DNA from 4 places in the Siminovitchia jepli genome. Region 1 is predicted to be linked to each of the others. Evidence: riboswitches for the same ligand, from Rfam matches in the RefSeq annotation. Region 1 holds a riboswitch; each other region holds the start of a gene.
The links. Region 1 has a riboswitch for S-adenosylmethionine ahead of AB1L08_RS12705 (YezD family protein). Riboswitches for the same ligand answer to the same signal wherever they lie in the genome.
Positions count from the first base shown of each region.

Region 1 (7,760 bases):
ACATTCCAGCCGGCCCGGCCGCCGCTTATATGATCGACAGAAGCAAATTGCCGTGCCAGTACATAAGGCTCGCTGTAGGTAGTAGAAGCTGTTGCACCGATGCCGATTTTTTCGGTTGCCGCCGCCAAGGCCGTGATTAAGACGATTGGGTCAAAACGGTTCAAAATCTGCGGATGTGATTCGTGATTGATTGCCAGGCTGTCGGCAATAAATGCCAGGTCAAATTTTCCCTTTTCGGCAATTTGGGCAAGCTTCTGCAGTTCTTTTACATCAATGCTTGCACTTGGGTTTGCGGATGGATGCCGCCATGAAGCCACGTGCATCCCAGACCCGACCAAATATGCCGCAAACTTGATTTGTCTTTTTTGCGCCAATGTGAGCTCCCCCTATTGATTGGAGTAAGTTTCCTTATATGTGCTTAATTCTTCCAGTGAAATGAATGCCGGCAAATATAAGTTTCTTCTATAAATTCGGCTGTTTGATAAAGTTCAACGATTTTCCCGAATGTTGGATTTTTCCCCTGCTTTCGTTGTGCTGCCGGAGCATCCCGCCAGGAATACCCCTATTATCAGAAATGGCAAAAGCCATTTTTTCATGAGGTGTCCCCCTATTCGACTCTCCTGATTTTTCTTTCCAATACATTGCCCACACTCTGAATCCCCTGGACAAGTAAAACAAGAATGACAACGGTTGCCAATATGGTAATCGTGCTGAATCGCTGGTACCCATAGGTGATCGCCAAATCGCCCAGTCCGCCGCCGCCGACAGCACCGGCCATTGCGGTTGCACCAATTAATCCAATGGTTGCCGTTGTGATACTCAGAATAAAAGATGCGAAGGCCTCCGGCAGCAAAAAACGGTGTATGATTTGAAACGGAGTGGCCCCCATCGCCTTTGCCGCTTCAATGATTCCTTCGTCCACTTCCAGTAATGAATTTTCCACAAGCCTTGAAAAATACGGTCCGATATGAAGGACAAGCGGTACAATGGCCGCGGTTGTTCCAATCGATGTTCCGACAATAAGCCTTGTAAATGGAATGATCGCTACGAGCAGGATAATAAATGGGATCGAACGGAATGTATTGACGATTGGATTGACAATCGAAAAAATAATCCGGTTTTCCAAAATATGTCCTTTCCTTGTTGCGACAAGCAGAATGCCGAGGAAAATCCCGATGATTCCGCCGAAGAAAAGTGATACGCTAACCATGTACAACGTTTCCCACAAAGCGCTCAAAATCAACTTTGTGCTGACTTCCATCCTCTAAAACCTCCTTTACCTCAACATTTTGGCCGGTGATAAATATCAGCGCCCGTTCAATCTCATCATCATCGCCAGTCAGCCCAACCATTAAATGTCCGATTGGAATTCCCTGCAGTTCAGTAATATTGCCATACAGTATATAAATGTCCACATCAAAAACCTTCGCTGTTCTGGATATGACGGATTGGCCCGAGGCTGCCCCGAAAAACGCCAGTTTGAAAAATCGGCTGTGATATTCCGTTGCCTGCAGAAATGGATGGAAGCCGGCCGGGATTTCGTCCCTGACAACCGACCGGACAAAATTTTTCGCCGTTTCTGTCTGCGGGCGGGAAAACAGCTCAAACATCGTGCCGCTTTCAATCACACGGCCATCCTCCATGACCGCCACCCGATTGCAAATTTGCTTGATCACTTCCATTTCATGCGTGATGATTAATATCGTAATCTTGAATGCTTCATTAACCCGCTTTAACAGCTTTAAAATGGATTGAGTGGTTTGCGGATCCAGGGCAGATGTCGCCTCATCACAGAGCAGGATCGATGGATTCGTTACAAGCGCACGGGCGATGCCGACCCTCTGCTTTTGTCCTCCTGAAAGCTGGTCGGGATAATTCCGGGCCTTCTCTTCCAAACCGACAAATCTAAGAACTTCATCAACGCGTTCCTCGATCGCTTTCTTCTTTTTTTTACTCAGCACCAACGGCATGGCTACGTTGTCAAAGACGGTTTTGGATTGAAGCAGGTTAAAGTGCTGAAAGATCATGCCAATTCTTTTTTTCGCTTCCCGAAGCTGGTGTTCCGGCAGCTTGGCAAGGTTCCTTCCATCTACGATCACCTCACCGGAAGTCGGCTGCTCCAATAAGTTCACCGTTCGGATTAAAGTGCTTTTTCCCGCTCCGCTAAAACCGATGACGCCAAAAATATCCCCTTCCCTAACCGTCAAGCTTACATTTTTGAGCGCTTCGACCTTCTTTTCCCCGCTGCCGAATACCTTTGAAACGTGACGAAATTCGATCAAAAAAACCCCCTCCTTTTTTAAAATGCAGGTACTACAGCTCCTTTATATTTTTCCAAAATGAACGCTTTCACTTGTTCGGTTGTCAAAGCTTTAGCCAGCTTTTGGATGGCTTCATCGTTTTTGTTATCCTTCCGGGAAACTAAAATATTGACGTAAGGCGATTCATTTCCTTCAATTATCAAGGAATCTTCCAGTGGTTTAAGGCCTCCCTCCAAGGCGTAATTCGTGTTGATCGCCGCTGCCTCCACGTCGTCCAGCGAATGGACCAATACCGCTGAATCGACGGGAATAAATGTAAGTTGTTTTTCATTTTTCACGATGTCTTCAAGCATATAATCCCCCGACTTCGCATCATCCAGCTCAATGATCCCGTTGGCTGCAAAGAGCTCGAGTGCCCGGGAAAAATTTACAGGATCTTTCGGCAATGCCACTTTGGCGCCATCGGATAGCTCATCAATGGAATCGATTGCTTTTGAATAAACACCGAACGGTTCAATATGAACACCTTGCACATTAACCAAATCCAAACCGCTGTCTTTCTTGAATTGATTCAAATATGGCGTATGTTGAAAGAAGTTGGCATCCAGTTCCCCATCCGCCGTCTGCTGGTTTGTCTGAATGCCATCAGAGACTATTGATATATCCAGTTTCACGCCTTCTTTTTCCAATTCCGGCGCGATATATTCCAAGATTTCTGCATGCGGTGTAGAGGAAGCCGCAATTTTCAATGTAACGTTTTCTTTTTTGGCAGCCGTTTCTTTTCCTGCTCCGCATCCCGCCACCAACCCCAAACCCATAACGGCCATTAATGTGATGAAACCTTTTTTGAAGTTCATTTTTCAACCCCCATTTTTTTATTACAAATCAAACCTGTAGCATTTAATCCGGCGATTTTCTTTATGAATATCATGGCAAGGATCCCGGATAAAACCAAATTGTTCGTACAGCCTGACGGCCTGCTCCATGGAATCGGTCGTATGCAAAAACACACTTGAAGCGCCAAGTTCTTTGACACATGACATGGCAGACCGTAAAAGTTCCGTACCCACACCAAGCCCCCTTGCCCGCGGGTGAACGCCCAAAAAGCGGATAATCGGTGATTGAATTTGTATTTCCCAATCTTTGTAGGCTTTTTCCGATGACGAAAATAATTGGAGGGTGCCAACAATTTCCTCCCCCTGTTTTGCGATCAACAGGATTTCTCTATCCGGATGATCAATGGAAGCGATCAGCTCCATCACGTATTCAGACCACCTTTCCGGTTCAAATACTGATTCGAATTGGCGATAACATTCCAGCAACAATTTTCGGACGGCTTCCCTTTCGCTTTCCTCCATTTCCTTGATCGTGATGGTTTGATTGAATAATCGGGCCATGATGACCTCCTTTTATATTACTTTACCCATCAGAATACTACGTTTTAGGGTAAAATTTTTATCGACTGTTCCAAGCCTCTCTTGGCTCTTCCGGCGGCTATTGGACGAAGCAATTCAAAAGACCGGACCCGCTCCTCTTCTTTTCGGATTGGTGTATGAAGGATAAATTCATCGACTTCGTATTGATAATGTATTCGTTCCAATTCCCCCTTTACTTGCTCGGGAGTTCCTGCAATCATATCTGCTTTATGCTCCTCCACTTCAAAAGCTTCCACTGCCTGCTTCTTAAAAGCTTCCACCTGTTGATAGGACTGCACGGTCAATGTCCGGCCGCTTTCAATCGTTATTTTGTAAAGGCTGTGTTCAGCAGCGATCTGCTTTGCTTCTTTTTCGCAAGGTGCCGCAAAAACGGCAACGGCTGCCATAAAAGTGCCTTCCGGATACAGCTTGCGGTAAATACGGGAAGTTTGCGCCAATGATTCTTCACTGCCTACGAGAAACTTCGCAAATACAAAATGCACGCCCAGTTCCGCCGCAAGCCTGGCACTTGAAGCACTTCCGCCGAGCAGAAAAATTTCCGGTTTTACAGGCGGCTTTGGCAACGCTTCGATTCCGGAGAGCGGATGTGCTTCCTCCACGGAATGATCCAACAGCTTTTTTAAAAAAGTAAGCCGTTCTTCAAAATGGATTCCATCATGTTGAGTACCGTGCTGCAGTGCTTTTGTAGAAAGCGGCAGTCCGCCGGGCGACTTTCCAACCCCAAGGTCTACCCGTCCCGGTGAAAGGGTGGATAAAACGTGAAAATTTTCCGCGACCTTAAAAGGGCTGTAATGCTGGAGCATAACGCCCCCCGATCCAACCTGAATGGCGTTTGTCCTGGCGAGTAAGTGTGAAATTAACACCTCGGGTGATGAGCCCGCTACGTCCCCCATATGATGATGTTCGGCCACCCAGAAACGGGCATAACCCCATTGTTCCGCTTTTTGGGCAAGCCTTATTGTATCCTGCAAGGCATCAAATGCCGTTTTCTCTGGAAAAACCGGGCTTTGATCAAGAATTCCAAGCTTAAAACTCATGTACTTTCTGCCTCCTCTTTTCATGAAAAAAAGCATCCTCCCCATTCATCATCATTGAGAAAGATGCCTTTAGTTGTCTAATCGGCCGCCATATTCATTTGTCTGCTTTCATCATTGGGCTTTCCTCTGCTTCCCCTTTGCCTTGTACCGCTTTTTCTCAGTCGCATCAATTTGTGTGATTTCTCCATCGTGTACCGTAATGACCAACGAACCATATTCAATCTTTTTCAACGCTGAAACAATGTCCTCAATTGTATTTGTTTCAACCTTTGCCATTTCCACCCCTCCATTAAAAAAACCCCTTCTTACACAATAAGAAGAGGTTTTGGTTTAACATTTTGTTCTCTTCTTATCTTTCAGGCTTGCAAAAAGCCTGCTGGAATTGGCACAGTACCGGACGGTCTGTTGCCGAGGCTTCAAAGGGCCAGTCCCTCCACCTCTCTGGATAAGAAATCAATTATTCAGTTGAGTACGTCTGCTTTGGCGTATTTATATCCTATCCCACAAAAAATTTTCTGTCAAGGATGAATTTTACATTTTTACAACTAAACCCATAAGTTCAGTGCGTTTTTTATTCAAAAAAAAAGCACCCTGGATGCTTTTATGGCTCATGATTGATTTCTAGATCCTGCTCCTCTTCGGCAGCCTGCATTTTTTTATAGCCGATTTTTGAAATCCAAATGCTGATTTCATACAAAATGAGCAATGGCACGGTTACCATCATATGTGAAATTAAATCTGGAGGCGTAATAAACGCTGCGATCACCAACAAAATAAAGTAGGCATATTTTCTCACCCGCACTAAAAACATCGGTGTCACAATACCCAGCCTTGTCAAAAACAAAACGACGACCGGAAGTTGGAACAAAATTCCGAAAGGAATGGTTATTTGAAAAAGAAACTGAAAATATTCATTAATGCCAATTGTCGTCTGGATTTCCATGTTGCTTGATAAGCCAAGCATAAACCGGATTACAAACGGAAACAGAATAAAATAAGAAAAAAGGACGCCTGCTAAAAACAGCATAACGGAGACCGGTATATAGCTGAGCGTTGCCTTCCGTTCCTTCTCCAAAAGCCCCGGACTGATAAAGGCCCACAATTGATACAAGATGACGGGGGAAGTGAAAATAAACGCCAGCACAAACGTCATTTGCATAAATACTTTAAACGGATCCGTTACCCGGAACGCATTCATCGTAATGTCCTGGGCAGCACTTGCATGCTGGAGCAGTTTGATAAGCGGCTGTGATATAAAAAAGCTGACGATGACAGCCAACACAAAGAAAACGACTATAATGACAAGCCGTTTTCGCAATTCCTCTATATGATCGATGATCGTCATTTCTTTTTGACTCATAGTTTGTCCATCCTATCAAAGATCGCCGTCTTTTTTCTTGTCCTTTTCATCATCTTCCGCCAAACCTTTCGTCGCGTTTTTAAATTCACGCAACGTGTTGCCCGCAGCCTTACCAAGTTCCGGCAACTTCTTCGGCCCGAAGATCAATAAAGCGACAAGTCCAATCAAAATTATACTTCCTGCACCTGGACTCACTGCGGCCACCTCCTTATAGTTTTATTTTAATGGAAACCCGTCCTTTTAGCTATTAAAAAACGTTTATGGTTGTGAAAATTCCGTGTCATCAAGAGGATAATGTTTCAAAAAGTAAATGAGTGACTGCAGTTCCACCGCCAAATCAATATGATGGACACGGATTGACTCCGGTACGTTCAGCCTTGCAGGGGTGAAATTCAGTATCCCCTTCACACCCGTATGTTTAATCCGGTCCGTAATGGACTGGGCGGCACTTGCCGGTACAGTCAATATAACAACGGCCACTTCTTCTTTGCCCAACCTCTCTTCAAGCTCAGCCAAATCATAAATCGGAACATTTCTGATCTCTTTCCCGATTTTGTTTTGGTCGACATCGAATGCCATTTCGATTTTTGTATTGTTGTTTTTCAAGAAATTATAATTCAAAAAAGCCGTTCCCAAATTTCCTACACCAATTAACGCAACTTTCGTCACCTCATCCTGGTCAAGCGTCTTGCGAAAAAATGACAGCAAGTAATTTACATTATACCCATATCCTTTTTTTCCAAGCGCGCCAAAATAAGAAAAGTCCCGCCGAATGGTAGCGGAATCGACTTTCACCGCTTCACTCAATTCGGCCGAGGATACGCGCTGCTTCCCTGATGCGTGTAAATTTTTCAAAAATCTGTAGTATAGCGGGAGCCGCTTTGCAGTTGCCTGCGGTATTTTTAATGTTTCCTCATTCATATTCAATCCTCCATGCCAAGAAAGAAAAAGCACTTCAATTCTTCAGTTTCATGGGTTCCACGCACAGAAACGAAAAAACCCTTATTCCGTTTCACGATGATAATCTTTACTGGATACTCCGCCCGTTTTTTCCATTAAAAAAGTTGGTCCGATCACCATTCCCTTATCCACAGCCTTGCACATATCGTAAACAGTGAGAGCAGCTGCCGAAACAGCGGTCAATGCTTCCATCTCCACTCCCGTATTTCCGATTGTCTTAACTTCAGCAGTTATTTCCAAGATTTTATTATTCTCAGATCCTTCCTTCCAATCGAAAGAAAAGTTGATTCCTTTAATCGGGATCGGATGGCACATCGGGATGATTTCCCATGTTTTTTTCGCGGCCATAATCCCGGCTACTTGCGCAACCGCAAGGACGTCGCCTTTTTTTACTTGCTGATTTGCAATCAGTTCGTAAATATGGTCGTTCACTTCAATGCTCGAACGGGCAACAGCAGTGCGGACTGTTTCCGGTTTTCCGCTCACATCCACCATTTTTGCCCTGCCTTCCTTGTTAAAGTGCGTTAATTTATCCACGGCCAAACACCTCTTTATCATTCTACACTATTTCGTGTATACTGTCTGTCTTTGCAGCGCAAAAAATCCGATTGTCAAATATCGTTAACATACGATACACTGTCTATAATTAGGGGTGGAAAATATGCTATTACTTCAAGTTCAGCAGCTTTCAAAGTATTTTGGGGCT
Region 1 covers NZ_JBFEGN010000036.1:18,433-26,192, forward strand. Annotated here, with positions in the region: gene AB1L08_RS12675 (LLM class flavin-dependent oxidoreductase) at 1-374, opposite strand, end outside; gene AB1L08_RS12680 (methionine ABC transporter permease) at 608-1,261, opposite strand; gene AB1L08_RS12685 (methionine ABC transporter ATP-binding protein) at 1,203-2,282, opposite strand; gene AB1L08_RS12690 (MetQ/NlpA family ABC transporter substrate-binding protein) at 2,300-3,118, opposite strand; gene AB1L08_RS12695 (GNAT family N-acetyltransferase) at 3,140-3,658, opposite strand; gene AB1L08_RS12700 (MsnO8 family LLM class oxidoreductase) at 3,703-4,734, opposite strand; gene AB1L08_RS12705 (YezD family protein) at 4,846-5,010, opposite strand; SAM riboswitch class I at 5,081-5,186, opposite strand; gene tatC (twin-arginine translocase subunit TatC) at 5,336-6,094, opposite strand; gene AB1L08_RS12715 (twin-arginine translocase TatA/TatE family subunit) at 6,110-6,289, opposite strand; gene AB1L08_RS12720 (redox-sensing transcriptional repressor Rex) at 6,353-7,015, opposite strand; gene moaC (cyclic pyranopterin monophosphate synthase MoaC) at 7,097-7,591, opposite strand; gene AB1L08_RS12730 (ABC-F family ATP-binding cassette domain-containing protein) at 7,716-7,760, shown strand, end outside.

Region 2 (7,760 bases), on a different contig from region 1:
CGAACGAATATGAAGAACAATTGACCGAGATGATCAAACGCGAAAAGCGCATTGAAGAAATTTTAAATTATGTGGGCGAGTATGCTTCGGACCATGGCTTGGAAAAAGAGATGACGGTTACTCCGACCGAAAAAGGAATTGAAGTCGTTTTGCCCGAGGTGATGCTTTTTCCATCGGGAAAAGCAGATTTAATCAAAGAAGCAAAGTTGTTTTTGGATGATCTGGCACCCATGTTATCGGAAATCTCCAATATGATTGAAGTCGAAGGGCATACAGACAATCGTCCGATTTCCACCGACAGATTTCCATCCAACTGGGATTTATCAACGGCAAGGGCCAATCAGGTTGTCCGTTACCTAATTGAAGAGCATAGACTTCCTCCTCAGCGTTTCCGGACTGTCGGTTATGGGGAATATCATCCCATCGCCTCTAACAAAACGGAAAAAGGAAGAAGCCAAAATCGCCGCGTTGTACTCATTATCACCAATGAAGAAAACGAATGAAAGCGCAAGCGCCTTGCCCGGCACGGCAAACAAAACACGCAGAAGGCCCCCGCCTCCTGCGTGTTTTGACTTATGACATCGAGCAGGCTAGGCGCTGGCCGCCTTGGATCGCCACGTCCTGTGGCGCCGCAGCGGCATGTATGCTTTTAAATACGAGCGGCCAGAAACGAGCGAACGACAGATTTGCCGCTTATCATTTTTAATTTTTAAAAAAGCGGAAGACCGGTCCATACGCCTCTTTAATGGCCACCACTTGCATATTTTCCCTTGTTGTGATGCTTGCAATCGAACGCATCTCGGATTTAAAGCAGTGTGATAGTCATGTTTACGGGAGCGAAAAAATGTTATGATATAAAAAATCAGATGAAGAGGAGGCTCCCCATGATTGTCAGGGAACGAATGAACGAATTTGTCATGATCGAACAAGATCATCATGCGGGCATATCAGGCGAAATCTTTTCTTGCTGGAAGGATGGCTTTTTTAAAGGGGAAAAGTGGAGAGAATCGGTCTTGCATGCCGTTACCAAGCACGATTGCGGCTGGAGGATGGTCGACCGGCAGCCTTTTTGGAATGATCAAAAGCAGGCTCCGTACACGTTTATGGACTTTCCCTCTCCTGCCAAGACACTCATATACAATAGCGGGATAGATGAAGTGGAACGCCGCGATCGGTATGCAGCGCTTTTGTGCAGTGAACATTATGTACGTTTTAAACAAGAAGAGGAATCCCCCGAAGCGAAGCAATTTGTCCAATTTGAAAAAGCCAGGCAGCAGCGACTGATTAAGTCCATTTCCGATTTTGGACGGTCTTTGTTTGCTTTCCACTACGGACTTCTCCAACTTTGTGATAACTTGTCGTTGTATTTATGCCTTAACGAACCCGGGGCCAAAAAAGAAGAAGAATCTCCATTTTTCCAAAACGGGATTCCCCTGTCGGGTGCACTTGATGTTTTTTCCAAAAAGAAGATGCATGCGCGCTGGATTGACCGCCATACAATCGGATTGGATGAATTTCCTTTAAAACAGCCAGTCACCGTCAACCTGAAACAAAAGACCGTTTCCAAAGAATTGATATCCAAACAGGGGCTGATTCCAAGCTATCTGGAAACACCCGAAGAGACGGTTGAAATTCATCTTGTTCCGTACATATGATGCCCTGCTGTTTTACCGCGTTCTTTCTTAGGAAGTTAAAGGTCGTATGCAGACTGGTCTAAATTTGTAAAGGCTGTAACACACGTTACAGCCTTTACAATTTAATTATTTAATTGGACTGCTTCACAGCTTCAACCGCTTTATCGATTGCTTGCCCCAAGTCAGCCGTAATATCCTCCACAGCTTCCAAACCAACGGCAAGGCGAATCAATTCTTCGGTTACGCCTGTATCCTTTAATTCTTCAGTGCTCAATTGCTGGTGGGTCGTTGACGCAGGGTGGATGATGAGAGATTTTGCATCCCCGACGTTTGCCACATGCGACCATAGCTTCACGTTGTCAATCGTATTTCTGCCCGCTTCTCTTCCGCCTTTAATGCCAAAGTTTACAATGGCACCGGGACCTTTTGGCAAATATTTTTGGGCGAGCCTGTAAGAAGGATGGCTTTCAAGCCCCGGGTAGGATACCCATTCCACTGCATCGTGGTTTTGTAAAAATTCTGCAACTGCTTTGGCGTTGTCCACATGTCTTTGGATCCGGACATGCAACGTTTCAAGTCCTTGCAAGAAGAGGAACGCATTGTCCGGACTCAAGCATGGTCCAAGATCACGAAGCAACTGGACGCGAAGCTTAACGGCAAATGCAGCTTCCGGCAAGTCGATTCCGTAGCGGATGCCGTGATAGCTTCTGTCCGGCTCTGTGAAATCCGGGAATTTGTCATTGTTCCAATCGAACTTGCCGGCATCAACGACTACTCCACCAATCGCTGTTCCGTGTCCGCCGATCCATTTTGTGGCAGAATGAACAACGATATCCGCTCCCCACTCGATCGGCTTTAATAAGTATGGGGTGGCAAACGTGCTGTCCACGATCAATGGAATTTGATTGGCGTGGGCCACGTCGGCAACTGCTTCAATATCGAGTACGTGAAGGCTCGGATTTCCAATTACCTCCGCAAAAATGGCTTTTGTTTTCGGCGTGATGGCTTTGCGGAAGTTTTCCGGATCTTTCGGGTCAACAAATTTGACGTTGATGCCATATTTCGGAAGCGTGATGGAAAACAAGTTGTACGTTCCGCCGTATAAATCCGTTGCTGCCAATATTTCGTCTCCCGCCCTGGCAATATTCAAAATGGAAAAAGCAATGGCGGCCATTCCGGAAGAAAGAGCAACGGCAGCCGTACCGCCTTCCAATTCTGCCACTCTTTTTTCAAAAACATCCACAGTCGGGTTCATGATTCTTGTATAAATATTGCCCGGCTCTTCCAAGGCAAATAACTTTTGGGCGTGCTCCGTATCTTTAAATACGTAGGAAGTTGTTCTGTAAACGGGAACCGCGCGAGATCCTGTTTCGTCCGGCTCTTGCCCCCCATGAAGCAATACTGTTTCGGGCTGGTACTTTTTTTCTTGTGTCATTTTGACATCCTCCTTAAAATAATTTAATGCGATCAGAATAATAAGATTTGAGCGGCCATGCGCCTCAAACCTTGCGAGAAAGGGGCGTTTCATCAATCAAAAAGCCCCCTTCCGAATAAGAAGAGGGCTGATTTATCTTTTCCTCCCCTTATCTTCCAAGCCATGCTCATGGCTTGTAGGAATTAGCACCTTTTCAGACGAATCTGAAGGTTGCCGGGCATCGCAGGGCCTAGTCCCTCCGCCGCTCTTGATAAGAGTAATGCTTAGATCATTCAATTGTTTTAACTCTTGCAAGTAAGTATATACTACGAATCTATCGCCTGTCAAACATTTTTTAAAAATAAAAAAATCAATCCATTTCGGAAACCAGGCGCTCCATTATTTCCTCATCCATCGGGCCGATAATTTTCTTTCGGATGACTCCGTTTGTATCGATCATATAGGTCGTTGGAATGGTAATCGGCCGATATGTGTTTCCGGCGTCTCCATTTTCATCCAAAAGGATCGGGAAATTTAATTTGTATTCGTTCCTGAATGTTTCCACTTTGGAGCGTTTATCGGATACACGCTCGGCATATGTCAAGTTGACAGCGATGATTTCTGCGTTTTGGCTGCCTGCCTTCGTTTCATAAAACCGCTGCATGTGAGGCATTTCCGCTTTGCAAGGAGGGCACCAGGTGGCCCAAAAATTCAAAATCACTTTCTTTCCTTTATAATCGGAAAGTCTGATTTTTTTTCCATCCAATGACGGAAGCTCAAAATCCGGAGGTACTTGCCCTTCTTTCAGGCCTTCTTCCGCATAAATCTCCTCTGCTGCTTGAGAGTTGAACTGATCCTGGGCCTCCTTGATCTCGCTGTTATCGCGTGTATCCCGGATGATATTCACGACGACAATCCCAAGCAGCAAGGCAATCAAGGCCATTCCAAAAATTTTCTTGCTCATCGGCTCTTTCTCCTTTCTGTAGCAGGGCTGCGGCAAAAAGGGGCAAGTTGCCGCGTACGTCGCCATGGGGGCGGACAATATTGCGGGTTTGGAAGCATGGAAACAGTGCAAGGCGGCAGCCAAATTGCTTGGCTCCTTGTCCAAAATCAAAACAAGGAGGCCCCCACACCGTTTATGACCCCAATTATGATACGCTGCCCATTTAAAAGATAGAACGCCAAAAAATAAGATCGTCAGCGGATATTTCATTCAGGAATATTAAAGAACAGGTGACAATAAGCGGGAAACCGACTCTTTAAACCGCACAAACAGCGGCCGCGCCAAATATTCTTTGTAAGTGAGCTCCCGTGACAGTCCGGCGTCTTTTTGAAAAATATGAACGAGCTTTGCGACAAGCACTTCATCATATAAAAATGCGTTGACTTCAAAATTGAGACGGAAACTGCGGACATCGATATTCGCCGTTCCGACAGTGGCAATTTTGCCGTCGGCAATTAACGTTTTTGCATGAATAAAGCCGTTTTCATAAATATATACTTTTGCACCCGTTTTTAACAGTTCCCCTACATTGGAATACGTCGCCCAATACACAAATGGGTGATCGGGCTTGCTGGGGATCATCAGCCTCACATCGACACCGGATAAAACAGCAATCTTTAAAGCGTCCAAAACACTTGCATCCGGTATAAAATAAGGAGTCTGTATATAAATGTAATCTTTGGCGGAATTTATCAATTTGATATATCCATACTTGATCTGCTCCCACTCGGAATCCGGGCCGCTTGAAACGATTTGTACATCCGTATTCCCAACAGACTTTATTTCGGGGAACAGCCTGTCTTCATAGCTGATTTTGTTGGAAGACGCCTGATTCCAGTCGAGAATGAACCGTGTTTGCATGGCAAAAACAGCTTTTCCAAAAATCCGCAAATGGGTGTCCCGCCAGTAGCCAAATTTTTGATTTAATCCCAAATATTCGTCTCCGATGTTAAACCCGCCTATATAACCAACCTGACCGTCAATAATCGCCAGTTTCCTATGATTGCGGTAATTTACCTGCAAGTTAAGGTGGGGTATAACCGCAGGGAAAAAGGCGCTCACTTTTCCGCCGGCCTCAATCAGCGGCCGAAAAAATTTCCTTGGAAGCCGCCTTGAGCCCATGGCGTCATAAAGAACGCGGACCTCTACGCCTTCTTTTGCTTTCGAAACAAGCAGGGATAACAGCTTATTCCCCAACTCGTCGTTGCGCATAATGTAATAGACAAGATGGACATGATCCCTGGCAGACCTGATATCCTCCATTAGCGCATCAAACTTTTCGTTTCCGTCCGTAAAAATATCCACATGATTATCTTGTGTCAGCACCGCGCTGTCGTTGACGAGCAGCATGTAAATCAAATCTTTAAACCGGGCGGTTTTATTATCATGAAACGGAAAATCCCCTGATCGAATCAAATGAATTTGATGTTCCGTAATTTCAATAATGCCGATTTTTTTTTGGTCCTTCCAGTCAAATATTTTTTTTCGGCTTAAATTTTGCCCGAAAATCAAATAAAGAACAAAGCCGACAACCGGTATAAAAAGCAAAACCAAAAGCCATGCCCATGTTGCGCCTGCATCTCTTCGCTCAAGAAAAACAACAAAGCCGGCGAGCACAATATTCAATATAAGAAAAATACTAATGATGCCTGTTATGATCATCGCCAACGTCATGGTTTCGCCCCTCGCATCTCTCTCAATTAGACACATCGACAAACTTAATTCATTTTACCACATATTTCCCTTCTTCACATGTCATGTACGGATTCAGCCGCACAGACATTGTTGAGATGGTCAGGTTATCGAGTGAAATTTTGGTGTTTTTCATTATACGCGGGCAGGCGATGCTCCACGCCGTGGGGGGCGTCAAACACCAAAAAAAGAGCCGCATCCCGTAAGATGCAGCTCTTTTACTAGTTAATGTATCTCCTTGGGTCTACAGCATTTGATTTTGACGCGTTCCAATCGCCTTCGTGAATTTCAAAATGCAAATGCTGCCCGTAAGACTGTCCGGTATTACCCATGTAGCCAATATGCTGTCCTTTTGAAACAGAGGTTCCTTCAGATACGTTACGTGCGCTTAAATGGGCATAAACGGTTGTATACGTTCTGCCGCCCAGATTGTGGCGAATAAAAATGACATTTCCATAACTTGACGAATAGTAGCTTCGAAATACATATCCGTCTGCTGCGGCCACGATGCTGACTTTGCCTTTTGCGGCAATATCCAGTCCGAAGTGATTCCCTCCTCCTCTCGCTCCAAAGCCGGATGAGAAGTAGCCGGCAGCAGGCCGCGTGAACAGGCCTGAAGATACCGGAGGTGCACTCACGCTTGGGCCAGAGTTTGAAACAAGATTTTGTTTGGGAGCAGCCGATTCGCTTCCTGATGATTGGCTCTGCGCCCCGCCTCCGGAAGACTCGCTTTGAGTCCCTCCTCCGGAAGGTTGGCTCTGAGCCGCTTTGGCAGCCGCTGCTGCAGCTTCACGCTCTTTTCTTTCTTGCTCGATCCGTGCATTTTCGGATTTAATAGCTTCCTGAATCGCAGCGCTTTGCGCACTGAGGATTTTTTCTTCTTCTTCCAAGGATAGCTTTTCACTCTCAACATGTTTCTTCTCTGCTTCCAACTGTTTTGCCGCTTCGGCTTTTTGTGCTTTTTGCGATTTCAAGCCGGATTTCAGTTCTTCGAGCTCTTTAAGCATGTTGTTAAGATCGGCAAGCTTCTGTTCCACTTCCGCTTTCTTTTCTTCGAGTTTGTCTTTATCGCGCTGCTGCTCTTCCATGATTTCCCGATCGGCGCTTACGATTGTAGTGACCGCAGAAAAACGGTCGATAAAGTCTCCGAAGCTTTCTGATCCTAAAAACACGTCAATATAATTCACTGAGCCGCCGTTCTTTTGAATGTTGCGGGCTCTTTCTTTTAAAAGCTCGTCCCTTTTTTCAATCTTTGATTTCAATTCTTCAATTTCAGCCTTCAGCTTTTCAATTTCAGCTTTCGTGTCGGCAATTTGTTTTTCTTTTTGTGTGATTTTTTCATTGGTGGCGACAATTTCACGTTCGAGTTTTTCCACCTGCTGTTCAAGCCCGCTTTTTTCATTTTCAAGCTTGTTAATATGGCTGTTCTTTTCCTGGATAGATTGATGTAAATTGGAGCGCTTATTTAAAATCTGATTTTGTTCATTTTGCAAGTCAGATAGTTTCGAAGCGGAAGCTTCTCCCGCGTAGGCAAATGAACCGCCAAACCCCATTACTCCTGCAAGTGTAAAAGTCACAATTGAACGTCGATTCAACAATATGTTCCCCTTTCTCCCGAGTGCAGCTTTTCTAATTAAGCGTTTCAATCTTTTTTAATCCGGGTATTGTTTCTATGAATATACGATTTATATTTTCAAAAAGCGCCGGACTGATATGAAACTTCCCCAACCGCCAATGATGACTCCTATTAATAAAAGGACCGCGCTTATTTCAAATACGAATGGGCTATAGTCAAGCGGTTTGATCACCGCGCTTGGAATGCGGGCTGCCAGGAAGTCATAGGCGTAATAATAACCGGCAGTAACAACAGCAATTGGTATAATCGCCCCAATAACCCCAAGCCACATTCCTTCCAGGAGAAACGGCCATCTGATAAACCAGTTCGTGGCGCCAACGAGTTTCATAATCTCGATCTCCCGGCGTCTGGCAAAAATAGTGATTTTAATCGTGTTGGAAA
Region 2 covers NZ_JBFEGN010000034.1:5,930-13,689, reverse strand. Annotated here, with positions in the region: gene AB1L08_RS12315 (OmpA family protein) at 1-503, shown strand, start outside; gene AB1L08_RS12310 (DUF3891 family protein) at 885-1,655, shown strand; gene AB1L08_RS12305 (homocysteine synthase) at 1,765-3,069, opposite strand; SAM riboswitch class I at 3,215-3,326, opposite strand; gene AB1L08_RS12300 (peroxiredoxin family protein) at 3,419-4,012, opposite strand; gene cls (cardiolipin synthase) at 4,271-5,713, opposite strand; gene AB1L08_RS12290 (PcsB-like coiled-coil domain-containing protein) at 5,965-7,338, opposite strand; gene ftsX (permease-like cell division protein FtsX) at 7,429-7,760, opposite strand, start outside.
Region 2: linked by a shared signal. The riboswitch ahead of AB1L08_RS12305 (homocysteine synthase) and the one ahead of AB1L08_RS12705 (YezD family protein) in region 1 are both predicted to bind S-adenosylmethionine.

Region 3 (7,760 bases), on a different contig from region 1:
TCATGTTCCCCGGCGCTCACCCCGACAGTCAGTTTTCCATCGGCAAGGAGGCCTTCCGCTTTTTCACCTTTATCTCCTTTATCCCCGGCTTCTTCTTTGCCGCCTCCGCCGCAGGCTGCAAGTGCGGCGATCAGTAAAACGAATAAACTTGATACTAACCATTTTTTCATATTGCCATTCCTCTTTTCTTTTTTATTTAATCTATTAATCTTTTTTCAATTTGGCTGCCAATCGGTTGCCGAGCGACTGCAATCCCTGGACAAGGATGATGAGCAGGATGACTGTTACATACATGACATCGACTTCGTACCTGAGGTGTCCGTAGCGGTATGCCAAGTCACCGAGCCCGCCGCCGCCAACAAGCCCGGCCATCGCCGTTGCTCCGATTAATGAAATGGTCGCTATCGTCAAACCAAGAATAATCGATGAGCGGGATTCTCTTACAAGTACATGCCAAATAATGTGCCATGTTTTCATTCCCATTGCTTCATAGGCCTCAACGACTCCGCGGTCTACCTCCAGGAGGGCGGTTTCCATTAAGCGGGCAATGTAAGGAGCCGTATAAATTACGAGCGGCACGATAACTCCTTTTACCCCGATCGTTGTTCCGACCATAAATTTTGTAAAAGGCAAAATAAAGAACAATAAAATGATAAAGGGAACAGAGCGGATGATATTGATCAATACATTCAAAATGCCAAAAACATATTTATTGCTGAAAGCTTTTCCCGGGCGGGTCAAAACAATCATGATCCCAAGCGGAAGACCGATTAAAATCGATATCCCCAAAGAGATTCCGACCATTTGGAAGGTTTGGATAATGGCTTCCCAAATATCTGTGCCCCAGTTATCAAGAAACTCGTTTATTTTCGTCATGGATTCTCACACCTTCCACATGGACCTGATCTTGCTCCAAGTACCGGATTGCTTTATCAATTTCGGCCGGATCTCCTTTTAAATGGACTACAAGCTGTCCAAAAGTTTCTTCCTTTAAACGTGTAATGCTCCCCGATAATATATTCGGATAAATATCAAACTTCTTCGTAACCATCGCCAAAGCCGGTTCGCCGCTTGATTCTCCGAAGAAAGAGAGCGTAACGACCTGGCCGGTTTCGTTCAATCTTTCAAGGAGGTCATTTGGTATTTTATGTGTAAACAGGCTGCTGACAAACCGTTTTGTCGTCGGATGCTGCGGTGAAGTAAAGATGTCTTTCGTTTTTCCTTCCTCGATGATTTCACCTTTTTCCATAACGGCCACACGGTCGCAGATTCGCTGGATGACGTTCATTTCATGCGTAATCAATAAAATCGTGATGCCGAGCTCTTTGTTGATTTTCAGCAGCAATTCAAGAATCGCTTCCGTTGTATCTGGATCCAATGCGCTTGTCGCTTCATCACTGAGGAGGACTTCAGGTTCAAAAGCCAGCGCACGGGCAATGGCCACCCGCTGCTTTTGCCCCCCGGACAGTTCGGCCGGATAGGCATGATACTTTTCTTCAAGACCGACTATTTTTAAATATTTCACCACCCGCTCTTCCACTTCCTTTTTGCTGAATCCGGCAAGCTTCAAGGGCAGGGAAATATTTTCATAAACAGTTGCCGTCTTTAACAAATTAAAACCTTGGAAAATCATTCCGATGTTGCTGCGGGCTTCCCGAAGCTTTTTGGTAGACAATTTGGTCAAGTCTATTCCTTTCACCTTCACGGAGCCTGCATCCGGTTTTTCCAATAGATTGACGCAGCGGATAAGGGTGCTTTTCCCCGCGCCGCTATATCCGATCACTCCGTATATTTCACCTTTTTTAACTGAAAGTGATACATTTTTTAATGCGTGAATAGAGCCTTGTTTTCCTTGAAATGTCTTTGAGATTCCCGTCAATTCGATCATTTTTATTACTCCTTCATGCGATTATTTTCAAAACCCTTGACGGCAGTCGGAATACTGGAGGAAGGGCAGCTATCTTCCTTACCAGGAAGGAATGACAGATCCTTCGAAAGTTTCATCAATAAATTGTTTTACTTCATCAGTTCGGTAAACATCCAAAAACTTTTGAATTGCTTCGTCGTCTTTGGATTCGGCTCTTGCCGCGACAACATTCACCCATGGAGAATCTTTTGATTCAATAAAGATGGAGTCCTTGCCGGGTTTAAATCCGTGTTCAATCGCAAAGTTGGTATTAATTGCTGCAGCATCAAGTTCATCTAACTGACGGGGGATTTGGGATGCTTCCAATTCCACAAACTCAAAGTCGTTTGAGTTTTCTTCAATGTCTTTCACAGCAGGCGTGTTTCCGGAGCCTTCTTTTAATTTAATCAATCCGGCTTTTTCAAATAAAACAAGAGCGCGCCCGCCGTTTGTAGGATCGTTAGGCAAACCGAGCTTTGCCCCTTTTGGCAGTTCTTGCACATCTTTTACTTTGGACGAATAAATGCCCATTGGAAAAGTTACCGCTTCTCCCACATTTACAAGATCCAGGTTTCTGTCTTCTTTAAATTGATCCAAATAAGGAATCGTTTGAAACACGTTGAGATCAAGTTCTTTTTCGTCCAAAGCAATATTGGGCATGACGTAGTCTGTAAATACTTTTACCTCAATATCCAAATCCTGCTTGGCCGCAAGTTCTTTTACTTTTTCAAGAATTTGTTCATGTGGGCCTGCTGTTGCACCGACTGTTAGTTTTCCGTCATCCAGTAAACCTTCCGATTGTTCTTCTTTCGATCCGGAAGCATTTGTATTTTCTTTGTCATTTCCTCCGCCGCATGCAGCCAGAGTAAATGCCAATATAACAGTTAAACTAGTTAATAACCATTTGCGCATTTCTCTTCCTCTTTCCTTAGTAAATTTATATATATAGTCAATATTTTAGTCTTAAGTACATAACCCCCCTTGGTTGTAAACCTCTCCGGGTGTTCCTCCTTTCAAAATGAAAAATGCCTCCCAAAAGAGAGGCATGGATATACATTGTAAATCGGTTGCACCTCTCTTATCTTTCAAAATACTGTTGTATTTTGCAGGATTTAGCACCTGTTCTTGTTTCGTCAAACAAGAATGGTTGCCGGGCTTCACAGGGCCAGTCCCTCCGCCGCTCTTTATAAGAGAACTTCAAATTCAATTGTTACATAGATATTATACTCAGTTAGATATTATACTCAGTTAGAAAAAATGTCAACAAATTTTTCATGGAAACTTTCAACAAATGAAAGCAACAAATGAAAGGGGCAATGAATATTTTTGAACCGGAATCCAAGAAAAAGGGTTGGTTTTAAAGATGGAAAAAAAGAGCTTTGGTGTAAATTCCTTGAGTTTGTTAAAGAAAATAAAAAGTTCCTAGATAACCCCATCATTCTGTCCACGGGAAAACATTATGAGTTATTGAAGCTATCCATTTGCCATCCTATTTCCCAGCATCAAGAGTTGCTAGATCAAGCATTGCGGGAATTTTATTTCCGTATCCGGTTTACTGCCTATGTATCTAAAACGCTTTACTACCATGGGTTAATTTGGATAAAAAGGTTCGGCAAGATCTTTACCGTTTTCCTGCAACGTTGGACGAACCCGTCAAGGATGACACAGAGTTAACCCATAAAGACCTGGCGGCAATTGAGGAAGAGTTCGAATTAAAGTCGAACAATATTTTGGATTATATTATCGATCCGGTCCTTTACAAAGCCATTTAAGGTTTACCCCTAATCAAAGAGACATCTTATCCCTGTCATATATAAAAGGACTTACAGATTCTGAAATGGGCACATTATTAGAAAAAACTCAGCAGGTCATTTCTAAGTCCCGGGAAAAGGCACTCAGCAAGATCAGTAAATTATTGAGGAAGGACGATTAACTTTCAGAATGGGGGGCTTTCGAATTGGAATCCAATTTATACGAACTAACTGTAAAAAAAGATGAGAAAGCTATTGAAAAAGTCATTAACCTCTTTGCACCCAAAATTAAAAAAACTTTTCTTCAAAACAGACGCCCTGAACAGGGAGGATTTAGAGCAGGAGCTGCGTATCAAACTGATCCATATTATAAAACGATATGGCCCGGAAGACATCGTCGGCTTTTGGGAGTTGTATGAAATGTTCCAGCAAAAAATTTCTTAAAAAAGGTTGTGAAAAAGTTGATTACCGTTTCTTTATAGAGTGTTAGAAAGGGGAATACCTATGGAAAAACACTGGTGTTGCGTACTATTGTTTCAAAATTTTGACACGCCAAAAAATAAAAAAATCCTTTATAATAGATGGAGAGGGTGAAAGCCTGTCCAAATCCATTACAAAGGAAATATCCCTATGGACAAGTATACACTGTTCACGTCATTTGGTAAATGGGTGAAGCCCATCACCGACCAATTATTTGGCGATGGAGCTTTTCATGCCCCACAAGATCTGTATCAAAGAAACTGACTACCACAAAGTACTTGCTTTTATTCCTATATGCCCAGATGCAAAAGCGCGAGGAATTAAGGGCAATCAGCGTCTATTAATGAAAAGCTTTCAAAAGGAATTGGGTTTAGATTCAATCAGCGCCTCGCAACTTTCGAGAAAAAACAGGCAGGTTGATCCCAAATGCCTTTTGCACATCTGGCAATCCCTGACGCAACGTGTTCGCATGGCTTCCGTCGGCCGAAAGAGACATATTCCGAATGTAAAGCTTCTGGATTCATCAACTATTCCACTCAGCCTCAACCTGTATGAATGGGCCACGTTTCGTTCAACTAAGTCCGGACTCAAGCTTCATTTACTGGTTGAGTTTATAAGTGAACAGGATATCCATCCTGAGAAGCTTACAGTGACACCTGCTGAACGGTCCGATGTGCTTGAAGCGCCACGTTTTATCACAGAACCGGGTGTAACCTATGTGATAGACCGAGGATATTATGACTTCCGTTTGTTTGACCAGTGGTGCAAGGATGGTATTTTCTTTGCGACCAGGATAAAATCCAATACTGTGGTGGATATCAGGGACTTAATCTATGATGATCTGCAACAAAACGGTTTCCGTGAATCCCTGGTTATTATAGGCTCAGCCCAAAAGAAAATGGAAAATCACTTGAGGCTGGTTGAATTTTTATGACGATACCGGAAAACTGTATCAAATCGTAACCAACCGATTTGACCTGTCCGCAAAGGATATTTCCGACCTTTATCGATCACGTTGGCAAATTGAACTGATGTTCAAATGGATGAAGCAGCATTTGCAGGTGAATCATATTCACATCCGGACAGAACAGGCTGCGTGGAACCAGCTTTACATCGCCATGATTGCTTATAGTTTACGAACAACTGGCAGAAGGCCCGGTATTTCAATGCCGGGATGAATGCCGGAAACATAGGTTTAAAAAAGAAATCGGCTCTTGTTTTTATTTTTTAAATATTGTATCATTAATATAGAATATATGTTCGGAGGTCCAGGTAAATATGGCGAAAAAAGGTCCCCGCTATGTCGTAGAACTATTCCTTAAAACGGAGATGTTTCAAGTTCATATATTAGAGAAACGCCTTGAAATCGGATGCCATATTTATAACGCCTGCAAGCGAAAAATGCTGGATCACATTCAACAAATGAGAAAAGATCAAACTTATCAATTTTGGTTGAAGCAAGAAAAATCGAAAACACGAAAAAAAAATTAAACGAGATCCGAGAGGCATATGATGTCAGCAAAACCGGTGCGGAGCGCATCGTCAAGAATATGGGAAAACACTTCCTTGGCAAAAAACCCAAAAACAAAAAACATAAGCAAAAGGTGCATTTAGACTCTCACGTCGTGCAAAAAATTGCGCTCCATGTCTGGGAATTGATCGAAGATTATCTTTTCAATCCAAAAACAAAAAAGGTGCGCTTCAAAAAGTTCGGCGAATTCAATACGCTGGAAGGCAAAACCAATCAATCAGGGATCAGATACGAAAACGGCTTTGTGGAGTGGAACGGATTAAACATAAAAGCAGAAATGCCAAAACCAGGTAAAGATCCATACCTGGAGGCAGCTTTGCACGATGAAATCGCTTATTGCCGGATTGTACGCAAAATCATCCGTGGCAGAACAAAGTTTTATCTGCAGCTGGTCATGAAAGGCATCCCGCCCCAAAAGAGGAAACCGGTTGAAGGGAAAGTCGGCGTTGATAACGGGATTTCAACCGTAGCCACAGTCAGCGACAAAAGCGTGAATGTACAAGAGTTCTGCAAAGGCTTGGATGAGCTGGACAGAAAACGCCGCATCCTGCTCCGCAGGATGGATCGTTCAAGGAGGGCGACAAACCCAAATAAATATAATGATAACGGCACCTTTAAAAAAGGAAACAAAGATAAATGGATTCGCTCCAAACGTTATTGGAAGACGCTATATGAGTTAAAGGAGATTTGCCGGAAAATAGCAGCTGCAAGGAAAATGATGCATAACAAACTTGCTAATGACATTCTTTCCGAAGGCAATGAAGTATATGCGGAACGGATGAACTACAAGGGGCTGCACAAAACCCGGTTAGGAAAACGAATCGGGATCAAAGCACCTGCCGCCTTTTTAGAGATACTTGACCGGAAACTGAAATACCAAGGCAGACAATTGATTTATGTCAACACCTGGACTGTAAAGGCCAGTCAATATTGTCCGATCGGGGATGTGTATGCCAAAAAGCCCTTATCCCTCCGTTTCCATGCACTTCCCTGCGGAAGAAAAATCCAGCGGGATATTTTCTCAGCCTGGCTTATTAAGAATGTAAACGAAACGCTTGATAAAGTAGATCGGCAAAAATGCTTAAATGAATTTCGTACGTTCTATGAGATGTATCAATCGTTTGAAGAAAAAATGCGCTCTTTAGGTGAAAAACACATTTCCAGTATTGGATTCTAAATGAGAAAGATATAACCTTTGTCGTGATGAAACCCACGAAAGATAGGCATATCTTCTGTCGTGAGACAGCGGGTTCAAATGTCTATTGGTGTTGGTATAGGTCAAACACCGGATGCGTACGTTAAGTTGTGAGAGCCGACCGCAAGGGAAGCCTCGAGCGAGTTTCCTCGTTCGACAGAACGATTTGTGCGCGAACGTCGTGTGGAAAAGCTCCAGTCCGCAGCCAGAACCTCATCTGGAAAGGGAAAAGCACAAAGTACACACGCGCCATTGCGATTTGTCGCAATGGAACCGTGACCCTTTAGGGTCACGGAACCTCCCCATTTCAATGGGGAGAGGTTTCAGAATTATAATAGGAGTATATGATGAAAAGAAGTGGTGAATGATATGTTACCCGCAGAGAGAAAGCTTAAAATATTGAAGTTTGTGCAAGAGACAAAAGCAGCATCCATTCAAGACCTCTCCAAACATTTTAATGTCCATGAAGCGACCATAAGGCGCGATCTGTCTGAACTGGCAAAAGAAAAAAAATTAAAAAGGACTCATGGCGGCGTTGTATTAAATGAAGAAGAGGTGCTTTCAGAACCTCATTTTGATTTAAGGGAAGGTTCTTTTATCGAAGAGAAGAAAAGAATTGGCGCAAAAGCGGCTGCTTTTATAGAAGAAGGGGACTCTATTGCGCTTGATTCAGGAACAACAACGCAACATATAGCCGAGGCGATTAAAAATAAAAGAAATATTACAGTCATTACCAACGATATTCATATCGCTGCCATACTCAGATATTCTCATCTGAAAGTAATCGTAACCGGCGGGGTATTGTTCCGCAATAACTTTTTTCTTAATGGGGAAGTAACCAATCAAACGTTGGCCAATCTGAATGTGACAAAAGCTTTTATTGCCACACCGGCCTTG
Region 3 covers NZ_JBFEGN010000113.1:755-8,514, forward strand. Annotated here, with positions in the region: gene AB1L08_RS20305 (MetQ/NlpA family ABC transporter substrate-binding protein) at 1-170, opposite strand, end outside; gene AB1L08_RS20310 (methionine ABC transporter permease) at 205-876, opposite strand; gene AB1L08_RS20315 (methionine ABC transporter ATP-binding protein) at 851-1,888, opposite strand; gene AB1L08_RS20320 (MetQ/NlpA family ABC transporter substrate-binding protein) at 1,967-2,818, opposite strand; SAM riboswitch class I at 2,982-3,099, opposite strand; gene AB1L08_RS20325 (hypothetical protein) at 3,502-3,678, shown strand; gene AB1L08_RS20330 (hypothetical protein) at 3,864-4,076, shown strand; gene AB1L08_RS20335 (transposase) at 4,370-5,071, shown strand; gene AB1L08_RS20340 (transposase) at 5,058-5,315, shown strand; gene AB1L08_RS20345 (hypothetical protein) at 5,416-5,628, shown strand; gene AB1L08_RS20350 (RNA-guided endonuclease TnpB family protein) at 5,586-6,845, shown strand; partial or broken gene AB1L08_RS20355 (DeoR/GlpR family DNA-binding transcription regulator) at 7,233-7,760, shown strand, end outside.
Region 3: linked by a shared signal. The riboswitch ahead of AB1L08_RS20320 (MetQ/NlpA family ABC transporter substrate-binding protein) and the one ahead of AB1L08_RS12705 (YezD family protein) in region 1 are both predicted to bind S-adenosylmethionine.

Region 4 (7,760 bases), on a different contig from region 1:
GCTTCTTCGGCTGAATCGCCCTGAAAAATGATTTGAACAATCGTCCCCTTTCTGGCCGCAAGCAGTCTTTCAGGCAGTGCCAAAGAATGGACCGTTTGAACAAATTGTTTGGACAGAGCCGTTTTCGGATTGGCAAAAATATCATATACATCAGCCAATTCGACGACCTTGCCATTTTCCATGACGGCTACCCGATGGCAAATATCCCGGACCACTTCCATTTCATGTGTAATTAAAATAATGGTGATCCCAAGCGTTTCGTTGATTGTTTTCAACAGTTGCAAAATTGACTTTGTTGTTGTCGGATCAAGCGCTGAAGTAGCTTCATCGCACAGGAGTACTTTCGGTTCATTGGCCAGTGCCCGGGCGATGCCGACCCGCTGCTTTTGACCGCCGGATAGCTGGGCAGGATAGTGATCGCCGCGATCGGACAGCCCGACCATCTCCAACAGTTCCGGGACACGCTTCTTAATTTCTTCTTTCGTCTTGCCCGCCGCTTTTAATGAAAAAGCGATATTGTCAAAAACGGTTTTAGAACTGATCAAATGAAAATGCTGAAAAATCATGCCGATCTTTTGGCGTTCTTTCCGGACATCCCGATCCGACAATGCCGTCAAATCTTTGCCGTCGATCAAAATCTTTCCTTCTGTCGGCCTTTCCAGCAGATTCAAGCATCTGAGCAATGTGCTTTTCCCGGCACCACTGTAGCCAATAATCCCAAAGATCTCCCTCTGGCGAATGGTCAGATTGACATCATTGACAGCCGTCACATGTTTGTATCGTTTCGTCACATTTTCAATTCCGATCATTCATTTGCCTCCTTTTCCACTTGATAAGGCGGTTTTACGTACCCTTTTGCCTTCTTGTTTGTAAAGTCCAAAAATTTATCTGAGTGGTAAGCTTTCTCCAATGCTTTTGCGAATGGTTTATCAACATCTTCTTTTCTGAGCGTTACATAAATTAAATACCCTTCCGGTGTTTTTTCGATTTCAACCGCTTCATCCAGCTTCAATCCTGAAGCAAGCGCAAAGTTTCCGTTTATGAAAGCAAAATCTGTGTCTCCCAGTGAACGCGGTGTTTGGGCCGGATCGATTGGCTTGATTTTTAAATTGAGCTTATTTTCCACGATGTCTTTTTCAGAGACGACTGTTGGATCGGCCTCTTCATTCACTTTGATCAAACCGAAATCTGCAAGCATATTCAGGGATCTGGCCAAGTTGGTCGGATCATTCGGCATCGTCACGGTCATGCCTTCCTTTACATCATCCAAAGACGTATGCTTTTTGGAATAGAGGGCAATGGGAGCTGTCGGCACCGCATAAGGCGCAACCAGGTCCATGTCATGGTCTTTATTGAACTGCCCGAGGTATATTCTGTTCTGGAACAGGTTGGCATCTATTTCCCCTTCGTTTAAAGCGACATTGGGCTGAATATAATCATTGAACTCAACGATTTTCACTTTATATCCGTCCTTTTCAAGGATCGGGATAATGCCTTCCCGCAATTGGTCACTGTACGGACCTGCAGTTGCACCGATGGTAATTTCTTTCTTATCCTCGTTGGCTGCAGTGCTTCCGCACGCTCCTAACACCAACAGGCTGAAAATTAGACTAATGGTAAGCAATGTTTTTCTCATTCTGATGTTTCCCCTTTAATGATGAATTGTTAGTATTTAAACAGCGCCCTTCCGGACTCTTCCTTGAAGGAAGCGTATTTTTCCGGATTCTTTTTATCGTGATTCTGACGGGATGGAAAGGATCCGCTGCAAAATATTCGTAACAACGGGATACTTAAACCTCCCGCTATTTCCCGGCTTCCTTCTCGATTCCCCGGCAATTCTTCTTTGTTTTTCGGAATGATCACAAATAGCTGTCTGATAGGATGATCCGCTGCTTTTGAATGGGCCGCCCCCATCTGTTGGGTCAATTTGCTGCCAAAACGATCCAACTAACTTTTCATATAAAAATACTTGGTTATTAAACGAAATCTGTACTGCTTCCACATGGCCGATTAATCCCGGTGCATGCCTGTTCATACGTCGGGTTCTCAAACGTCCCGCCAGTATAACCGGAAACCACTTTCTCAATCCCCGGCTGAGTGTCAAATGGTTGGATCATGCACCAAAAACAGCCGCTCGCAAAGGTTGCAAAAGTTCCGCGTCAGACATGTTTATTCTCCTTTTTTCCATTTAAAAAACCCCTTGATCAACACAAATATGCCTTTAGCAAGCAAATTTGCGCAAATCAAGAGGCCTCCGGTTGTCCGGTCAGCTTCCCAGTATATTCATCATGTATCATGCTGGAAACCGCTTCTTTTCGATCCGGTTGATCTGAACAATTTTCCCTTCGTGAACCGTTATTTGCAGCTCACCGAAACGCAAATTGCCGAGGGCTTCCGCAATCACTTTCAACTTCTCGTTATCTACTTTTACTTTTTCCCCCATTCCTCTCAGCTCCTTTGATTGTAAATCGCCCGATATACAAGAAAAAGACCCCTTCACAATAAGAGGTCTCCGCTTTTAATTAGAATCATCAGCTTTGCCTCTTATATATCAGACTTTTAAAAAATCTGCTGGAATTGGCACCGTTTGAATATATAAAAGTATATTCAATGGTTGCCGAGGCTTCACCGGGCCAGTCCCTCCGCCTCTCTTCATAAGAGTATGAAATAATGAAATTGTCATTTGGAACGTTGAAACCTATTTTATTCCGAAATGTTTTGGCTGTCAACCAATTTTTTCAATTTTATTGCTTTGGGCCTCCAAACTTTTGTACCATTTTTTGCTATATGGCCCACGACGGTCGTTTCGTGTGCCCATTCCTTGATCATTTGAACTTACAACTAACCGCCAAAGGGTCATTTGTGCTGCCGTGAAGCCATCGGCCAATCTCTGAAAGAAAGTTTATCGGTACAACGACGTATCAGCTGTGGTGTGGTATAATCTATATCATTATTTTATCTAAGGGGATGCTCGAAATGGAATCATTGGCACATCAAAAAGACGGAATATTTCCTTCGGTCTGCTCTCTTGATTGTCCGGATCAATGCGGACTGCTTGTCCATAAAAAAGACGGGAAGATCGTAAAAATTGACGGAGATCCCAACCATCCCATAACGAAAGGAAGCATTTGCAACAAAGTGCGGAATATGGGAGCCCGCCTTTACGACGAAAAAAGATTAAAAACACCTTTAAAGCGTGTTGGAGAAAAGGGCGAAGGAAAGTTTATCCCGATCAGCTGGCAGGAGGCCATTGAGACGATTTCCGACCGCTGGAAAAAAATCATTTCGGAGGAAGGTCCGGAATCCATTTTGCCTTACAGCTTTTACGGAAATATGGGCAGGATTCATTCAGAAGGAATGGACAGGCGCTTTTTTCATCGTCTCGGTGCGAGCCAGTTGGAGCGGACGATCTGTTCGGATGCCGGAGCTGTGGGATATAGGTATACGATGGGCAGCAGTTTTGGCACGGATCCCGAAGAAATGACGGAAACAAAATTGTTTGTTTTTTGGGGAATCAATGCTGCAAGTACGAATATGCACCAGGTAATGATCGCACAAAAAGCGAGAAAGCAAGGGGCAAAGCTCGTTGTCATAGATGTCCATAAAAACCGGACCGGCCGCATGGCGGATTGGTTTATTCCGGTTATTCCGGGAACCGATGCGGCATTGGCGCTGGGCATCATGCATGTATTATATAAAGAAAATTTAGTAGACCGGGAGTTTTTAACAGAATATACAGTAGGGTACGAGGAACTGGAGCACCATGTAAAGCAATATGACCCTCAAGTTGTCTCTGGCATTACAGGAGTTCCGGCGGAAGATATTTATAAACTTGCCCGTCTGTACGGTTCCACTGCCCCCTCCATGATCCGGATCGGCAACGGGCTTCAGCACCATGACAATGGCGGCATGATTGTCAGGACCATTGCCTGTCTTCCGGCTTTAACGGGCCAATGGCTGCTGAAAGGCGGAGGAGCAGTGAAATCAAACTCGGCTTACTTGAATTACAACACGAGGGCATTGCAACGGCCGGATCTGCAAAAAAAGCCAACCCGCTCGATTAACATGATTCAATTGGGGCAAGCCCTGTTAGAGACGGAAAACCCGATCCGATCCTTATTTGTATATAGCAGCAATCCTGCCGTCGTTGCTCCGGATTCCGTCAAAGTCAGAAAAGGATTGCTGCGTGATGACCTCTTCATGGTCGTCCATGACTTGTTTTTGACGGAAACGGCGGCGTATGCGGATATCGTATTGCCGGCAACGTCCTCCTTTGAAAATACGGATATATATACATCTTACTGGCATCTCTATTTGCATTTACAGGAGCCGGTCATTCCTCCTTATGGAGAAAGCAAGTCGAATGCGGAAGTGTTCAGGCTGTTGGCGGCAGTAATGGGATTTGATGAAGAAGCTTTTAAAGACAGTGATGAAGACATGATCCGCCAGGCGATCAGTGATGTGCCAAATCCTTATTTTCCTGACATTACATTGAAAGAACTTAAAGAAAAACGCTTTGTCAAAGCACGTACTCCGGAAAACCGTTTGAAGCGTTTGAACACACCGAGCGGAAAAATTGAATTGTATTCGAAAAGGATGGAACTGGATGGGCACCCGCCGCTGCCGACGCACATACCGTTGAAAGAGGAAAATTCGGACTATCCTTTTCTATTCGTGCCCGGCCCGAACCATAACTTTTTAAACTCCACTTTTTCCAATAACGAAAAACATGTCAGATTGGAAAAATCACCGCAGCTGTTCATCAACCAGGAAGACGCGCTGCGGCTTGGCATTGAAAACGGTGATTGGGTCCGCATCTGGAATGACCGGGGAGAATGTGAATTGCCGGCATCTGTCGGGGATCAGGTTCTTCCAGGCGTTCTGGTCACCCAAGGCCTCTGGGCCGATGCCCATGGAGCAAAACGGCTTGTGAATGCCTTGACACCGGACCGGGAAGCTGACATGGGCGGCGGCGCCGTGTTTTTCTCAGGAAAGGTAAATGCAGAGAAGGTGGCTGCAGGAGATCAACTGAAGACTGGTAAAGAATGGAGTAAAGCATAAGTGCAAAGAATGATGCCCTTGGTTTCAAGGCTGATCAGGCACCAAGGGCTTTTTACAATGCAATGCCTCTTTCCAACCGGACACTACAGGTTTCCAAAAAGCTTTTTCATATACGCAGTTACGGCGTCTTCCCATTTTTTCTGCCAATTCAAACGAAAGAAGCTTGCCCCGGTTCTGCGTGCAAAAAAATCTTCGGGCGTCATTGCCATTTCGTACAGCACAGCGTAATGAACAAGCAATTTAATTGCCAACGGCAGTTCTTCGTCCGGCAGAACTTTTTCCTTCATCGATGCAACCATATCTGCGTTTGTTCCATATACCGCCGCAATTGTTCGTGCCTCCTCTTGACGAAGGCCAATTTCCCGAAGTTTTCGGCTTCTCTCATCAATAGACTTTTCATATTCGGCCGGATTCGTAAAATGTCCGCCGGAAAGGCGAAGATTTCTTGTTACGCATGGTCCGCTTTGAATCCCCTCTTGCTCAAGCTGTTTTGCCAGCATATCTGTTGCCGTTTCAGCCATTTTTCTGTAACCGGTCAGCTTCCCTCCCACAATCGTGATTAATCCGGTATCTGACACCCAAATTTCGTCTTTGCGGGATATCTCGGACGGCCCTTTGCCTTTTTCCTGAATGAGCGGTCTGACTCCGGCCCATCCAGATTCAATGTCATCTTTCGTTATTCCAAGTTCCGGGAACATAAACCGGATGCAAGACATTAAATAATCCTTGTCTTCCTCTGTAATCGGAGGATTTTTCAGGTCACCATTAAAAAAAGTATCCGTTGTGCCAACATACGTTTTTCCGTCTCTCGGAATCGCAAATACCATCCGGCCGTCAGGTGTATCAAAATAGACTGCCTGCCTGAGCGGGAATTTTTCCTTATCCATAACGATATGCACACCTTTGGTATGTGTAAGGCCCTTCCCTTTTATCTTTCTGTCTTTTTCAATCATCTTCTCCACCCATGGCCCTGTTGCATTGACAACCTTTCGGCCTGCTGCTTCATATATTGTATTTGTAAACACATCTCGCACCTTAACACCTGAAACTTTTCCGCCTTCATAAAGGAAGCCTTCGGCCTGCGTATAATTCAGCAGGTCAGCCCCCTCTTCAAAAGCCTTCTTTGCCACTTCCATTGTCAGGCGGGCATCGTCCGTCCGATATTCAACATAATAGCCGCTTCCAAGGAGACCATCTTTCTTTAAAAGCGGCTCCTTCGCAAGGGTTTCTTCCCGTGTCAACATTTTGCGCCGTTCATTCTTTTTGACTCCGGCTAAAAAATCATATACCCGCAGTCCTGCAGAAGTTGAAACCTTTCCAAATGTCCCTTTTTTATAGATCGGCAGCAGCATCCATTCCGGATGCGTCACATGGGGTGCATTTTCATAAACAATCGCCCGCTCCTTTCCGACCTCTGCAACCATCTTTATTTCAAACTGCTTCAAGTACCGCAGTCCTCCGTGGACCAGCTTTGTCGACCTGCTCGATGTACCCGCTGCAAAATCCTGCATCTCCACGAGAAGGGTCTTCAGCCCCCTTGTCACACAATCAAGTGCGATGCCCGTTCCTGTTATACCGCCTCCTACAATGATCACATCGTATTTGGTTTCACCGAGATGCTCCATCAATTGTTTTCGTTCCTTAAATGAAAATGTTCCCATTTAAAATCCTCCATATAATAAAGGCCATTTACAATCACCCCGTTTGAAAACGGGGGACTGCAATGGCCCTTTCTCAGAATCTCTGACCTTATATTATATTTTGCACAAAACAGTTATGTGATAAACTTAAACTATCAACAAAGAAGGGTGTGATTTGGAATATATGAGAATCGAAGACATGGTTGAATCACAAATTATTGCTTCAGTCAAAAGTGAAGCAGACCTGGATATAGCGTTAAAAAGCAACGTGAATATCGTTTTCCTGCTCACGGGCAACCTCTTATCTGCGGAACATTACATTACCCGTCTGAAAGAAGCGGGAAAACATGTTTTTCTCCATCTCGACTTTATTGATGGCCTTTCCAATTCCCGCAGTACGGTTAACTTTATTGCAGAGGCATGGAAGCCGAAAGGAATCATAACCACAAAAGGCAGCATGGTCAAATTCGCCAAAGAAATGGGCCTCATGACCATTCAACGGATCTTTCTTCTGGATCGCAGCGCCTTATACAAAGGGATTGAAATGGTCAAATCATGCAGTCCCGATGCTGTCGAAATCATGCCGGGTATTTTGCCGAAAATTGTTGATCGGCTTACAATCGAGCTTCCTTATCCCATTATCGCCGGTGGCCTTGTCTCTGAACTCCAGGAAGTACATGACGCCCTGAAAGCCGGAGCACTCGCAGTATCTTCCGGAAATCCTGCTATGTGGAATTACGACTTGTAAATGATGACCATCAATCTTTAAGCCAATCATTTTATTCAATCTGATCAATATCCTTCACGCTGGAGAGTGTATATTTGGGACTGTCCGCTGCCCTTTCCAGCATCGATGAATTCGTGATTCCCGTCATGACAAGAACAGAATTCATCCCTGCTTCATTCGCCATCCGAATATCCGTCTCTAGCCGGTCCCCAACCATGTACACGTTTTCTGCGGGAAGCCGAAGAACTTTATCCAATACATAGCTGGCCATAAGGGGGGATGGCTTTCCCGTAACTATTGTGACCGTTTCTCCTGTGGCCCCTTCAATGGCG
Region 4 covers NZ_JBFEGN010000007.1:28,050-35,809, reverse strand. Annotated here, with positions in the region: gene AB1L08_RS05300 (methionine ABC transporter ATP-binding protein) at 1-809, opposite strand, end outside; gene AB1L08_RS05295 (MetQ/NlpA family ABC transporter substrate-binding protein) at 806-1,636, opposite strand; partial or broken gene msrA (peptide-methionine (S)-S-oxide reductase MsrA) at 1,666-2,117, opposite strand; gene AB1L08_RS05285 (YezD family protein) at 2,294-2,443, opposite strand; SAM riboswitch class I at 2,542-2,661, opposite strand; gene AB1L08_RS05280 (molybdopterin-containing oxidoreductase family protein) at 2,977-5,061, shown strand; gene AB1L08_RS05275 (glycerol-3-phosphate dehydrogenase/oxidase) at 5,145-6,722, opposite strand; gene AB1L08_RS05270 (glycerol-3-phosphate responsive antiterminator) at 6,886-7,449, shown strand; gene AB1L08_RS05265 (HAD-IIA family hydrolase) at 7,481-7,760, opposite strand, start outside.
Region 4: linked by a shared signal. The riboswitch ahead of AB1L08_RS05285 (YezD family protein) and the one ahead of AB1L08_RS12705 (YezD family protein) in region 1 are both predicted to bind S-adenosylmethionine.